Regions from separate parts of the Cupriavidus sp. BIC8F genome, predicted to be linked through region 2. Evidence: predicted binding sites of a transcription regulator. Region 2 holds the regulator's gene; each other region holds the start of a gene.
The links. The regulator FNR, encoded in region 2, switches genes on or off when oxygen is low (the NO sensors DNR and NnrR bind a similar motif). The targets are predictions, from matches to a motif close to TTGATNNNNATCAA.

Region 1 (3,613 bases), 1.5 Mb from region 2:
TCGACGGTCCGGAGGGTTGTGCGGTTGGCAACCGTCAGTACCGGACCGGCGAGGGTTTGAACGGGGCCTTGTGCCCCGTTTTTTTTGGGCGACTTATCCGCCGATATTCAGCAACGCGAGCACCCCCAGCACCAGGAAGATCCCCGCCGCGATCTTGTGCACCAGCCCGATCGGCATCTTGTTGGCAAACTTGTCGCCAAGCAGGACCGCCGGTGCATTGGCGACCATCATGCCGAAGGTGGTGCCGGCCACCACGGGAATCACCGCATCGCTGAAGCGCGCGGCCAGCGCCACGGTGGCGATCTGGGTCTTGTCGCCCATCTCGGCAAAAAAAAAGGCCACGATGGTGGTGCCGAGGATGCCGAGGGCGCCCTTGACTGGCTTGGCCTGTTCGGCGTCGTCGAGTTTGTCGGGGATCAGCATCCATCCCGCCATCGCGATAAAGCCCAGGCCCAGGATCCAGCGCAGCAGGCTTTCGCCCAGCACATGCGTGATCCAGCCGCCGAGCGCGCCGGCGAAGCCATGGTTGAACAGCGTGGCGATCAGGATGCCAAGGATGATGGGAACGGGCTTGCGGTAGCGCGCGGCCAGCACCAGCGACAGCAATTGCGTCTTGTCGCCCATTTCAGCGAGGGCGACGATGCCTGTGGAGACGAGGAAGGCTTCCATATTGGTCTTGTGGGGTAACCGGGCCGCAATGCATCGCGAGATGCCAATGACGCACACCTTTCCCGGCCCGGCCAGAAAGGTATGGTCATCGGTCTCGCCAGGCTGGACGCTGCCGGTCCGTATCAGTACACGGCCGGGCGGGTCCGGAGCTGCGCACGCCATAACCGCAAGCGGTCAAGTCTGTTGACGTACGCCCCTGTCTCCTGGAATCCGCATTGCGCGGCGCGGTGAGAGCAGGGCGGCTACTCCCCAATGGAAGCAATAATTATAACGGCAGCGGGGGCAGGCGTCCACCTGCCCCCGCCACGTGGCCTGCACTCTCAGGCGGGTACAGGCGCGTTGTCGCTGGTCTGGCGGCCGCGGAAATCAGTCCAGCACAGGGCCTTGAAGTCATAGAGCTTGCAGCGGCGCGCGGTGTCGAAATACCAGCGCCAGGAGAAGTTCTCGACAATGATGCGGCCCGGCAGCGCGTGCTCAAGCAGTGCCTGGGCGCGCTTGAGGCGGTACAGCGGCACGCTCATGTCGACGTGGTGCGCGGTGTGTTCCATGATGTGGTGCAGCGCCGCGCCGATGCCGTGGCGGAAGCGCAGGTGCACGGTGGTCGAGACAAAGGGCTGCGCCTTGGCCCACATGGCCTTGGTGTCGTACCAGGCGACGCTGGTGTGGGTGTGGTGCACATACAGCACGAAGCCGACGGTGACGTTCCAAACCAGGAAGGGCAGCACGAAGCCGGCACCGATGAGCATCCAGACGGTCTGGTCCGTGGCCAGTGCCAGGCCAGCCAGCGCGCCGATCCAGGCCAGCCCGAAGGCGGCTACCAGCACACAGTCGCCGGTGAAGATCGGGCGGCGCGTGGCCATCTGGCGCTTGCTGGGGAAGAACATCTTGCACCACCAGATTTCCACCAGGTAGTACAGGCCCGGGCCGAAGCCGGTGCGGTAGATGCGCTCCATCACGCGGCGCCAGCGCGGCAGCGCGTTGAATTCTTCCAGCGAGAAGGGCGCCCAGACGAAGTCGAAGCCCTTCAGGTTGGTGTAGCCGTGGTGCACCACGTTGTGGCCGACTTCCCACAGGCTGTACGGCGTCAGTGAGGGCAGGAAGGTGAGCCGGCCCAGCCACTTGTTCAGGCCGCGGCGCGGGGTCAGGCTCTGGTGGCAGGCATCGTGGCCGATGATAAACAGGCGCGCGATGATCAGGCCGGCCAGCACGCCCAGCGCCAGCTTGGCGGCCCAGTGCTGCGCCAGCACCACGCCGGCCAGCACGGCGCCGAACAGCAGGTAGTCGAAGCCGAACAGCAGCAGTGCGCGCGGGGTGCTGCGCTGGCCCAGCGGGATCAGCCAGCCGCGGATGATCTTGCGCGAGGGCAGCGGGGCGTCCGGTGCGATTGGCTCCGGCAGCGGGGCATGGCTGGGCGCGCCCTTGCGCGCGGCATGGGGCACGTCATGCGGGCCATGGGCGCGCTCAGGGGCGTGAGCGGCGGATTGGGAAGCGGTCATGCAGAACCTTCTGATTGCGGTCGGATGGGTATGGGCGCACGGCACGCAGAACGCCGCGGCGGAACCGCAAGGTTAGAAGGCTTTGTCGAAGACGGTCTTGACGGTCGTCAAGCCGGAGGCAGGGGCGAAGCGGTAAAAGCGCGCCCGCCGCATGGCGGCGGGCGGCTGCTGGCCAGGTGACGGATCAGGCGGTCGGCACGTGGGCGGCCTCGCCCATCACATAGACGCTGTCGATGACGCGGTCGTCGCCCAGCATGGCAAAGGCGAACAGTTCTTCTTCCAGCGTTTCCGAGCGGTTGCTGCGGCGGGCGATCAGCGGCGTGGCCTTGGGGTCCAGCACGATGAAGTCGGCCTCGCAGCCTTCGCTGAAGCTGCCGACGCGGTCGGTCCAGCCCAGTGCCTCGGCTGCGGCGCGGGTGGCCAGGTAGAACATGCGCAGCGCGGTCAGGTAGTAGCCGCCCATGCGTGCCACCTTGTGTGCGGCGTTCATGGTGCGGAACATCGAGAACGAGGTGCCGCCGCCGACGTCGGTGGCCAGCGTCACATTCAGGCGGTTGGCGTCGGACTGGTGGAAGTCATAGAAGCCGCTGCCCAGGAACAGGTTGGAGGTGGGGCAATGCGCCACCGCGGCGCCGCTGTCGGCCAGGCGCCGGCGGTCGTCCTGGTCCAGGTAGATGGCGTGGCCGTACATCGCGCCCGGGCGCAGCAGGCCGTAGCGGTCGTACACGTCCAGGTAGCTGCGCGCGTCCGGGAACAGCTCGGCCACCCATTTGACCTCGTCGCGGTTCTCGGCCACGTGGGTCTGGATAAAGGCGTCCGGGTAGGCGCGCGCCAGTTCGCCGCAGGCGGCCAGCTGCGCCTCGGTCGAGGTCGGGGCAAAGCGCGGCGTGATGGCGTAGGCCAGGCGTCCCTTGTTATGCCAGCGCGACAGCAGGTCGGCGGAGTCCTGCGCGCCGGTCTCGGCCGTATCGCGCAGGAATTCCGGGCAGTTGCGGTCCATCATCACCTTGCCCGTGACCATGCGCAGGTTGCGCGCCTCGCTTTCGGCAAAGAGGGCTTCGGCCGAGGCCTTGTGCACCGTGCTCCAGACCACCGCGCTGGTGGTGCCGTTGCGCAGCAGTTCCTCGGTGAAGAAGCCGGCCACGCTGCGCGCGTAGTCGGGGTCGGCAAAGCGGCGCTCTTCGGGGAAGGTGTAGGTCTCGAGCCAGTGCAGCAGGCCCGGCGACGGCGACGCGATCATGTCGGTCTGCGGGTAGTGCACGTGGGTGTCGATAAAGCCGGGCACGATCAGCTTGCCGCGGTGGTCGACGATCTCGGCGTCGGCCGGAATGCGCGCGGCCAGCTGCGTGTAGTCGCCGGCGGCGGCGATGCGCCCGTTGGTGACGATCAGCACCCCGTCGTCCCAATACTGATACGCGTCCTCATGGAATTGCGGATCGCGCAGGAAA
Region 2 (3,613 bases):
AAGCAGCACGCGGATCGTGTCTGCGCCGACGTCGTCGTCAAACAACCGCCGCAGATCATTGACGCGCAACGGTTCCTGCGCGCAGATCAGCGCCGTCTCGAGGACGATCTTCGCCTCTTGGGTATTCATGTTGATGGTGTGCAGCCTGTCTTTGCACCTGCTCCCGGACGGATCCGGGGCACCGGAGATTTTGGATACAGCGGTGCGAAAGCCACCGCCATCTCATTGCGCAGCTAGCCGGATACCTGCTGCATCCAAGCCGTGCACTTCCCTATCTTTGCATCGAGTTGCCGGGTCGTTCCGGCAGGAGATCGTTCGCGTGCCGTTATGGATCGGCCAGCAAACCTCTTGCGTAGCGCGCCCGCACATATCGGACGTCGCTGTCAGCGAACTGAAGGCCTCGGACGCAAGAAAAACGGGTATCGGGAGCAAGGCCGGCATCGCCAACACCGCAGTGCCAGCCGGACTTTTGAACCAGATCTTTTGAACCGGATGGACTGCGGGGACGGGACGGGCATCGAAAACCTTCCGCTTCCCCTGCCCTGAACGCGCCTTCTGGTAGGAAGGCCGCCTGGCGCTGCTCGCCCGCTGCTTACCGCGACTCATACTATGCCGCGCGATACCGCAATGTTGGCGATTGTATGGCATTCCCGCCCCCGCCTGCAACCATCATCCGTTGCCCGGGCGGCGCCGGCGCCTCAGAACACCAGGCAGAATCCATGCTCAGCCAGCGAATGTGGCAGCAGCACCGCTCGCGCAATGCCAAGGCCGCCGAACGCCATCACCGCCAGGCCGGCCCCAAGGCGCACACCGGGACGTCGCGACAGCGTACGCAAGTAGCCCGACAGGCCGGAAAGCACCAGCAGGTTAGGCAGTGTGCCGAGCCCGAACACGCCCATCACGAGTGCGCCGGAAGCCGCGTTGCCCGCCAGCAGCGCCAGCGTAAGCGCCCCATAGACCATGCCGCACGGCACCAGGCCCCACGCCAGGCCCATGCCATAACGCCGCGCCAGTCCGCCGCGCGCCCGCACAAACGCCGGCATGGCGCCTGCCAGGCCACCCAGCCGCCGCGCCACCGCTGCGCTGGCGCGCGCCGCCATGCGCTCCAGCCAGTTGACAGTAAAAGTATTGCCGCGCAGCAACCGCCAGCCCGACCACAGCAGCATGACGCTGCCCGCCCCGAACAGCCAGCGCTGCACCGGCAGGTAGTCCTGTTTCCACGCCGACGCACCGACCGCGCCTAGCGCGGCACCGAGCAGCATATAGGTCGAGATCCGGCCCAGGTGCATAATCAGCAACTCGCCCAGCCAGGCGGCGCGGCTGGGCATCAGACTGATCGTCGCCATCTCGCCGCGGCGTTGCTCCACGGCCAGCGCCACGCCGCCGCACATGGCGGCGCAGTGGACCCCGCCAAGCAAAGCCAGCAGAAAAACGCTGATCAGCACGCCAAATGTCAATTCTCACTCCCTACCACATCACATCGCACGGTAAAATGTTTTAATCGCGCCCACGCTGCCATTTCTAGCAGGTTCCAATTGCTCACCTCCATTCCCGTTACCGAGATGTCGCCCCGCTGCTCCACCTGTGCCATGGGGCAGCTGTGCCTTCCGGTCGGCATGTCGCAGCAAGACCTCGCCAAGATGGACACGCTGGTGCAGGAACGCATCCGCGTGCACAAGGGTGAAACCCTGTATCGCATGGGCGATCCGCTCACAGCGGTCTATGCCGTGCGCTTTGGCACGCTCAAGACCCACGTCACAACCGAAGACGGCCGCTCGCAAATTACCGGCTTCCACCTGCCCGGCGAAATCGTCGGTCTCGACGGGCTGGGCGAGATGCAGCATGCCTCCGATGCCGCCGCGCTGGAAGATACCGAAGTCTGCGTGGTCCGCATGAGCGAATTGCAGTCCCTCTCGGCAGACCTGCCATCGCTGCAGCAGCAGTTCCTGCGCCTGATGGGCAAGGAAATCACGCACGACCAGCTGATGCTGGTCACGCTGGGCTCGATGCGCGCCGAGGAACGCCTCGCCGCCTTCCTGATCAACCTCTCTGAGCGCCTGTCGGCGCGCGGCTATTCGGCGTCCGAGTTCGTGATGCGCATGAGCCGCGAAGAGATCGGCAGCTACCTGGGCCTGAAGCTCGAAACCGTCAGCCGCCTGTTCTCTCGCTTTGCTGAAGCCGGCCTGATCCAGATTCGCCAGCGCCACGTCAAGCTCGTGGACATCGACGGCATCAAGCAACTCTACAGCCGCTCCTGCTAGGTGGCCAAGGCGCTGCCAGTGCCGCATCCGGCCATGGCAGCGCAGACTTCACGCCAGTCCGCTCATTCCAGTTCGTCGGTATCGCTGAGCCGCGTCGGCATGGTGTAGAGCGTCAGTCCGCTGGACAACGCGCAGAACACCCAGGCCATCAGGAAGCCGATGGTGTAGACCGATTCGCGGGACGCTTCGATCGGCTGACCGAAGAAGTTCAGGTCACCGGGATCCACCACCGAAAACACCGTCGCGGTCGCAAAGCCAGCCATCAGGAACGCCGGCCAGAGTACCCACATCAGCCAGCGCAACCTCATGGCTGCCTCACTGCGGCAGCCTTGGGCTGCGCGGCATCGGCTTTCTCCACCACCAGGCCATGACGCGTTGCACCCTGCACCGGCATGTCCGGATGCGTGGACGCCAGCCAGATCGTCACGCCGCACGCCACCATCGCCACCAGCGGGCCGCTCATCAACAGCCACGGCCACGGCTCCTTCCACCACGGATTGCCTTGCTGACTCATATTGCCCCCTTCATCTTGACGACTACGTCCGCGTCTGCCTAGCTTTACAAATCGCGCGGCACGATGAAACTGGTGGATTGCCGGATTTCGGCCTGCCCCCGCTCCGTGCCTTCGCTCGTCACTGTCACGTTGATCTTGTGCGTGCCCTGCGCCGCGGCCTCGATCGGCACGCGGATCCGGATCGGCAGCAACCGGTTGGATGTCGGCGCCAGCGATTCGGCCTGCTTGTCGTATTCCACCTTCAGGTTCTTCAGCTCTTCGCTGTCGGCGCGCACGCTGATCTTCATCGGCGCTTCGGTGGTGTTGATCAACTGCAGGCGATAGACGTTCTCGATCCAGCGGCCTTCCACTTCACGGCCGAGCGCACCACGGTCGCGGATGATGTCGACCTTCAGCGGCGTGCGCAGCGCGATCGACGCCATGAAGCCGGCCAGCAGCGCTACCCAGATCACGGAATAGATGATGACGCGCGGACGCAGCAGGCGCTTGCGCGATGCCACTGCGGACAAGGCCTTGCGCATCGCGTTTTCCGAGGTGTACCGGATCAGGCCGCGCGGATAGTCCATCTTGTCCATGACCTGGTTGCAGGCGTCGATGCAGGCGCCGCAGCCGATGCAGTCGTACTGCAGGCCGTCACGGATATCGATGCCCGTCGGGCACACCTGCACGCAGATGCTGCAGTTGACGCAGTCGCCAAGCCCCGCCTTGTAGTGGTCGGTCTTGCGCGACCGGCTGCCGCGCGGCTCGCCGCGGCCGACGTCGTAGGTCACGACATAGGTATCGCGATCCACCATCACGCTCTGGAAACGCGCATACGGGCACATGTACTTGCACACCT
Region 3 (3,613 bases), 1.6 Mb from region 2:
GTCGCCATGCACGCCGTGGCCGGGGCGGCAAAGCCCTCGGACAGCGCGAGCCAGGTGACGGATATGCCTGGCGGCTGGCTATAATCAGCCCAGGATTTTATCACGCGGGCCTGCCCGCGCCGCCCGGATCCACCAGATCCCATCAGACGCTATCAGACGCTTACGGAACCCAGGAACATCATGGCCGACCCCATCCTCATCGCCAAGAACGCCGAACATGAACTGGTGCTGCTGCCGCAGATGGGCAACCGGCACGGGCTGATCACCGGCGCCACCGGCACCGGCAAGACCGTCACGCTGCAGACGCTGGCGCAGGGCTTCTCGCGCCTGGGCGTGCCGGTCTTCATGGCGGACGTCAAAGGTGATCTGACCGGCATTTCGCAGGCCGGCCAGCCATCCGACAAGCTCAAGCAGCGCCTGGCCGACCTGAACCTGCCGGAGCCGGCATGGGGCGCGTGCCCGACCACGCTGTGGGACGTGTTCGGCGAGAAGGGCCATCCGGTGCGCGCCACGGTCTCGCACATGGGCCCGCTGCTGCTGTCGCGCATGCTGGAGCTGAACGACACCCAGCAGGGCGTGCTGAACCTGGTGTTCCGCATTGCCGACGCCAATGGCCTGTTGCTGCTCGACGCCAAGGACCTGCGCGCCATGCTGCAGTACGTCGGCGACAACGCCGGCCAGTTCACCACCGAATACGGCAATATCTCGGCCGCCTCGATCGGCGCCATCCAGCGCGGGCTGATCGCGCTGGAATCGCAGGGCGGGGATGTCTTCTTCGGCGAGCCGATGCTGAACCTGGAAGACTTCATCCAGACCGAGAAGGGCCAGGGCGTGGTCAATATCCTTGCCGCCGACAAGCTGATGAACGCGCCGCGGCTGTACGCCACCTTCCTGCTGTGGATGCTGTCCGAGCTGTTCGAGAAGCTGCCCGAGGCCGGCGACCTGGACAAGCCCAAGCTGGTGTTCTTCTTCGACGAGGCCCACCTGCTGTTCAACGATGCGCCCAAGGCGCTGCTCGACAAGATCGAGCAGGTGGTGCGGCTGGTGCGCTCCAAGGGCGTGGGCGTGTACTTCGTCACACAGAACCCGATCGACATCCCCGACACCGTGCTGGGCCAGCTGGGCAACCGCGTGCAGCATGCGCTGCGCGCCTTTACCCCGCGCGACCAGAAGGCGGTCAAGGTGGCGGCCACCACCATGCGCGCCAACCCCGGGCTGGACCTGGAAACCTCGATCAGTGAACTGGGCGTGGGCGAGGCGCTGGTGTCGTTCCTGGACGCCAAGGGCACGCCCTGCGTGACCGAGCGCGCCTGGGTGCTGGCACCGGGCAGCCGCATCGGCCCGGCGACGGAGGAAGAGCGCAAGCAGCTGATCGCCAGCTCGCTGGTGGCGGGCACCTACGAGAAGACCGTGGACCGCGAATCCGCCTATGAAAAGCTGCGCGGCAGCGTGGCGACGGCCGGCAATGGCAATGGCAAGGGCGCTGGCGGCGCGCCGGCTGGGCAGCCCGCGGGTGAGCAGGACAGCGGCTGGCTCGGTACGGCCGGCGAGATCTTCGGCACGCTGACCAAGGGCACCGGCAAGACCGGCCGCGGCGATTCGATCCTGGAGTCGATGGCCAAGTCGGCCGCGCGCACGGTGGGGTCGCAGGTCGGCCGCGAACTGATCCGCGGCGTGCTGGGCAGCCTGCTGGGTAAGAAGAAGTAAAGACGGACTGACGGAATGACGGAAAGGGCCGCGCGATGCGGCCCTTTTCCTTAGTGGCGCTGCGCCTGTTGCTGCGCCTTGGCCGCTGCCGCGTCCTCGCGCATCTTGCGCGCGAACATCCGCGCAAAGAACCACCCCATGCCGATGATGAAGACGATCACGCCCAGGCTCATCAGGCCGGTGCTGGTACTGAACAGGATCTTGAAGGCTTCCATGCTTGGCTCCCTTTGCGTTGGCGATGGCGGCCGGCGAGGTCTCGCCGGCACTTGCCGCCAGTGTAGGGAGCCCTGTGGCGCGGACTATTGAGGCCGGTCAAGCGAAAGCCAGCCCGCCGCCGCACCACTCAGTTCTTGGTGCCGAACAGGCGGTCGCCCGCATCGCCCAGGCCCGGCACGATATAGGCATCGCCGTCCAGGTGGCTGTCCAGCGAGGCGACGAACAGCTTCACCCCCGGATGCGCCTTCTGGAACACTTCCACGCCCTCGGGGGCCGCCACCAGCGCAACGAAGGTGATGGCCTCGTCCTTGACCCCACGGCGCTTGAGCACCTCCACCGCGTGCGCGGCGGAGTACCCCGTGGCCACCATCGGGTCGCACAGGATGAAGCTGCGGTCTTCCAGGTCGGGCAGGCGCACCAGGTATTCCACCGGGCGGTGCTGCTCGTCGCGGTACACGCCGATGTGGCCGATGCGCGCCGACGGGATCAGCTCGACCAGGCCGTCGCTCATGCCCACGCCCGCGCGCAGCACCGGCACGATGGTCAGCTTCTTGCCAGCGATCACCGGCGCTTCCAGTTCCACCAGCGGCGTTTCGATGCGGCGCGTGGTCAACGGCAGGTTGCGGGTGATCTCGTAGCCCATCAGCAGCGTGATCTCGCGCAGCAGCTCGCGGAAGGTGCGCGTCGACGTTTCCTTGTCGCGCATGTGCGAGAGCTTGTGCTGGATCAGCGGGTGGTCGAGGATGAACAGGTTGGGAAAGCGCGGATCTTGTTTCATGGCTGGCGGCGAGGGCTCGGCGGGATAGGGGCAAGCAGGTGAAGCGGGCGGCGAGATCGGGTCGACCAGCGCGCCGCGCCGTTGCAGCCGGATTGTAATGGAAGCGGGCCGCCACGCCCGTGGCTTCGCTTTCGAGACCCGCCCACGCCAGCGCCGCCGGCGGGCTCCCTGAACGGCCGGGAGCGGCCGGGAGCGGCCGGCGGTGCCCTGCGCTAGTCAAGCGCGCGGTTCTTCGACTCGATATCCACCATGTAGATGGCGATCGCCGCCACGGCAAGAAATGACGAAAGCAGCGCCAGGGCGAGGGTGAACTGGCTGGCCATGATCGGTGCAATGATCGAAGGCGCGAACAGGCCGCCAAAGCGCGCCATCGCGCCGGCAGTGCCCATCCCGCTGGCGCGCAGGTCGGTCGGGTACACCTCGGGCGTGAAGGCGTAGAGAGCGCCCCAGGTACCGAGCAGCGAGAAGCTCATCAGCAGGGTCGAGCCGACCACCAACGCCGGGGACTGGCCCAGGCTGTAGAGCATGCAACCTGCCGCGCTGAGCAGCAGGAAGCCGATCAGGGTCGGCTTGCGGCCCCAGCGCTCGACGCCGTGCGCGGCCAGCGCGAACCCGGGAAGCTGCACCAGCGCGAGCACGATCAGGAAGACCTGTCCACGCATGAAGCCAAAGCCCTGGCCAGCCAGCTTGACCGGCAGATAAACGAAGACGCCGTAGTAGGCGATCGAGATCAGCGCCCAGGCGGCAAGCAGGCAGATGGTGCGGCGCCGGCAGCCGCGCGCGAACAGCGCAAAGACCGACTTGCGCTCCATCGGCTGCGGCTCCAGGTTGCCGATTTCCACGGACACGCGATTGGCGGTGGCGACACGCTGCAGCACCGCGCGCGCCTCGGCTGAGCGCCCCGATTTGTTC
Region 4 (3,613 bases), on a different contig from region 2:
GTGGCAGCTGCTGGGAGCGTTGCGCTGCATGCGGCAGATGCGCAAGCGCGGCGGGTTGCCGCCGCGCCATATGGCCGGATCTGCCAGGGGCAGCCAGCGCCAGGTGTGAGGCTGCAGCCGTCAGGCTGGTGCCGGGGCTTGCGTCAGCCCCGCAGGCTTTTCCCCGGTCAGCAGGTAGTGCATCAGCTCCGCCACCGGACGAATGGCTTCGCCGAAGGGCAGCGCACCCCGGCCGCGAAAGAACAGGCCGCGCTCCACGTCGCCGCGCACGGCCTGCGCCAGCTTCAGGTCGATGCAGAACTGGCCGATGCGGGCAATGCCGTCACGCAGCCCGCACGCTTGCAGGCAGTCGAAGCCCTCCAGGCATTCACGCGGCTTGGCGCGGCGCTGCAGCCGCGACTCGCTCGACAGGTAGCGCGACAGCCACGGCGTCAGCACCGCGCGCGCGGGCAGCCCGGCCACGCTGGTGAACTCGCGCAGGGTCTCGGGCCGCGCCGTGGCCAGCACCTGCTTGAAAGCCGGGTGGGCATCGCATTCCTCTGTCACGGCGAAGGCGGTGCCCAGCTGCACCGCGGCGGCGCCCTCGCCCAGCCAGTGGCGCACCTTGGCATGGCTGTCGATGCCGCCGGCCAGGATCAGCGGAATGCTGTCCCAGGCCAGTCCCAGCTGCGCAAACAGCTCGCGGCATTCGGCCAGCACGCGCGAAAACGAGAAGCGCGGCTCTGACAAGTCCTGGATGGTGGCCGCGCCCAGGTGGCCGCCGGCATGCGCCGGGTGCTCGATCACGATGGCATCGGGCAGCCGGCCCTTCTTCATCCAGCGGCGCAGCACCAGGCCGATGCCGCGTGCCTCGGACAGGATCGGGATCAGCGCCACCCTGGGGTGGCTGGCGGTCAGTTCGGGCAGGTCCAGCGGCAGGCCGGCGCCCATGACGATGGCATCGGCGCCGCTTTCGCAGGATTGCCGCACCAGCGCGGCGTGCGAGCCCACGGCCTTCATCACGTTGACGGCGATCAGCCCGCGGCCCTCGGACGCCGTGCGCGCGGCACGGATCTCGCGATCCAGCGCTTCGAGGTTGGCGGCTTCGATGGCGGGCTTGTCACGGCTGCCGCGGGTGCGTTCCATCAGGTCGGGGTGGTGGTGGCGCAGGTCGATGCTGGCGATGGTGCCGACGCCGTTCTCGCGCGCGACGGCGCCGGCCAGCCGGTGGGCCGAGATGCCGATGCCCATGCCGCCCTGCACGATGGGCAGCAGGCGGCGGCCGGCCAGCTTGAGCCAGGGTTGATTCATAAAGTCTCCGGAAGGGGATGGGCGCGGGGCCGGCGTGCGGCCAGCCGCGGGGATGACCGGGCAAGCGTGGCACAGCGGCACGGGCCGGCGTTTGCTGCAGGTCAAGCGCGCGGTGGTGGCCTGCCATCGGCCTACGCCAACCGGCATAGGCCAACGCGGGCGGTGTGCCGTTGGCGTGGGTTTGCGCGCGGTCAAGCCCCTGCTGCAAGCGCTTGGCTAGCATCGGCCGCTGTCTTCATCTTCGCGCCGCCGCCGGCGCCATCACCGATGACCCCTGCCTCCCCAGCCCCATCCGCCGCGGCGAGCGTGCCGCGCCGGCCCCAGCTTGTTGCGCCCGCCGGTTCGCTGGCGGCCCTGCGCATGGCGCTGCAGCACGGCGCCGACGCGGTCTACCTGGGCCTGCGCGATGCCACCAACGCGCGCAACTTCGGCGGCCTGAACTTTACCGAGGCCGACATCCGCACCGGCGTGGCCGAAGCCCACGCGCGCGGCGCCGAGGTGCTGTTCGCCATCAACACCTTCGCCCAGATGGGCGCGGTGGCCCAATGGCAGCGCGCGGTCGATGCGGCGGCGGACCTTGGCGCCGACGCGGTCATCATGGCTGACGCCGGCCTGATGGGCTATGCGAGCGAGCGCCATCCTGAGTTGCGGCTGCACCTGTCGGTGCAGGGCTCGGCCACGCACGCCGACGCCATCGAGCTGATGCGCGAGCGCTTCCATATCCGCCGCGTGGTGCTGCCGCGCGTGCTGTCGCTGGCGCAGATCGGCAAGCTGGCGCGCCAGACCAGCGTGGAGCTGGAGGTGTTCGGCTTCGGCAGCCTGTGCGTGATGGCCGAGGGGCGCTGCCTGCTGTCGTCCTACGCCACCGGCGACTCGCCCAACAACAAGGGCGTCTGCTCGCCCGCGCACGCGGTGCGCTGGACCGAGCAGGACGGCACCATGCAGGCGCGGCTGTCGGGCATCCTGATCGACAGCTATGCGCCGGGCGAGCCGGCCGGCTATCCCACGCTGTGCAAGGGCCGCTTCGCGGTGGAGGGCGAGCGCGGCTACGTGCTGGAAGAGCCGACCAGCCTCAATGCGCTGTCGCTGCTGCCGGCGTTGATCGACATGGGCATTGCCGCCATCAAGATCGAAGGCCGGCAGCGCAGCCCGCGCTATGTGGGCGATGTGGTCGGCGTGCTGCGCGCGGCCATCGACGCGGCCTGCGCCGATCCGGCGCGTTTCGTGCCGCGGCAAGAGTGGCAGAGCACGCTGGGGCGCCATGCCGAAGGCGACCAGGTCACGCAAGGCGCCTACGACCGGCCATGGCGGTGACACCCATGACATCGATCTGCATTGAACCGGCCATGATGGAGCTTCCCATGCCAGAGATTGCCGCGGCCGCGATGCCGCAAGCCGTAGCGATGCCCGACTTCGGCATCGCCCTGGGTCCGCTGCTGTACTACTGGCCGCGCGAGGCCGTGATGCAGTTCTATGCGTCGGTCGCCGATGCGCCGGTCGACCGCGTCTACCTCGGCGAGACCGTCTGCACGCGCCGCCATGAAGTCCGCCATGCGCAATGGCTGGAGATTGCGCAGATGCTGCGCGATGCCGGCAAGGAGGTGGTGCTGTCGACGCCGGTGCTGGTGGAGTCCGACACCGATATCGCCTGGATGCGGCGCGCCTGCGCGCAGGACGACTACCTGGTCGAGGCCAACGATCTGGGCGCGGTGCGCTGCATGGCAGGGCGGCCCTTTGTCGGCGGCCCCCACCTCAATGTCTACCACGCCGATACGCTGGCGTGGCTGGCCGGGCTGGGCGCGGCTGGCTGCGTCGCGCCGGTGGAAATGGACGGCGCCACGCTGGCCGCGCTGGCAGCGGCGCGCCCCACTGGCATGCGTTTGGAAGCCTTTGTCTGGGGCCGCCTGCCGCTGGCATTCTCGGCGCGCTGCTTTACCGCGCGCCACCATCGGCTGCGCAAGGACAGTTGCGAGTTCCGCTGCATGGATTATCCCGACGGCCTGGTGGCCGCCACCGGCGAAGGGCAGGCGTTCTTCACGCTCAACGGCGTGCAGACGCAGAGCGCCACCTGTCTGGACCTGTGCGCAGAGGCGTTGTCGATGGCGCGGATGGGGGTGGGGATGCTGCGCGTGAGCCCGCATTCATCCGGCACGCTGCAGGTGGTGCAACAACTCGCGGCGATTCGTGCAGGTGAGCAGGCACCCGCTGCCAGCGGCATCACGCCGGCCGGCGCCCAGCCCTGCAATGGCTACTGGCACGGCAGCGCGGGCATTGCCTGGGAGGCCCGGGCATGAGCGCGCTGCACAAGCTGATCGCGGGCGTG

Region 1: the regulator FNR is predicted to act here: its motif matches at 2,263-2,276, upstream of RS901_RS11165 (fatty acid desaturase).
Region 3: the regulator FNR is predicted to act here: its motif matches at 2,010-2,023, upstream of RS901_RS10685 (DUF3149 domain-containing protein).
Region 4: the regulator FNR is predicted to act here: its motif matches at 1,382-1,395, upstream of ubiU (ubiquinone anaerobic biosynthesis protein UbiU).

What each region holds. Positions count from the first base shown of each region.
Region 1 is NZ_CP136094.1:2,383,076-2,386,688, forward strand. Features, by position in the region: gene RS901_RS11160 (TMEM165/GDT1 family protein) at 94-669, opposite strand; yybP-ykoY riboswitch at 734-932, opposite strand; gene RS901_RS11165 (fatty acid desaturase) at 990-2,165, opposite strand; gene guaD (guanine deaminase) at 2,350-3,613, opposite strand, start outside.
Region 2 is NZ_CP136094.1:3,908,413-3,912,025, forward strand. Features, by position in the region: gene scpB (SMC-Scp complex subunit ScpB) at 1-129, opposite strand, end outside; gene RS901_RS18230 (sulfite exporter TauE/SafE family protein) at 699-1,457, opposite strand; gene fnr (fumarate/nitrate reduction transcriptional regulator Fnr) at 1,536-2,261, shown strand; gene RS901_RS18240 (hypothetical protein) at 2,324-2,569, opposite strand; gene RS901_RS18245 (hypothetical protein) at 2,566-2,775, opposite strand; gene ccoG (cytochrome c oxidase accessory protein CcoG) at 2,820-3,613, opposite strand, start outside.
Region 3 is NZ_CP136094.1:2,287,049-2,290,661, forward strand. Features, by position in the region: gene RS901_RS10680 (DUF853 domain-containing protein) at 181-1,707, shown strand; gene RS901_RS10685 (DUF3149 domain-containing protein) at 1,758-1,922, opposite strand; gene upp (uracil phosphoribosyltransferase) at 2,051-2,701, opposite strand; gene RS901_RS10695 (MFS transporter) at 2,914-3,613, opposite strand, start outside.
Region 4 is NZ_CP136095.1:494,082-497,694, forward strand. Features, by position in the region: gene RS901_RS22465 (hypothetical protein) at 1-109, shown strand, start outside; gene RS901_RS22470 (nitronate monooxygenase family protein) at 121-1,290, opposite strand; gene ubiU (ubiquinone anaerobic biosynthesis protein UbiU) at 1,558-2,604, shown strand; gene RS901_RS22480 (U32 family peptidase) at 2,652-3,584, shown strand; gene ubiT (ubiquinone anaerobic biosynthesis accessory factor UbiT) at 3,581-3,613, shown strand, end outside.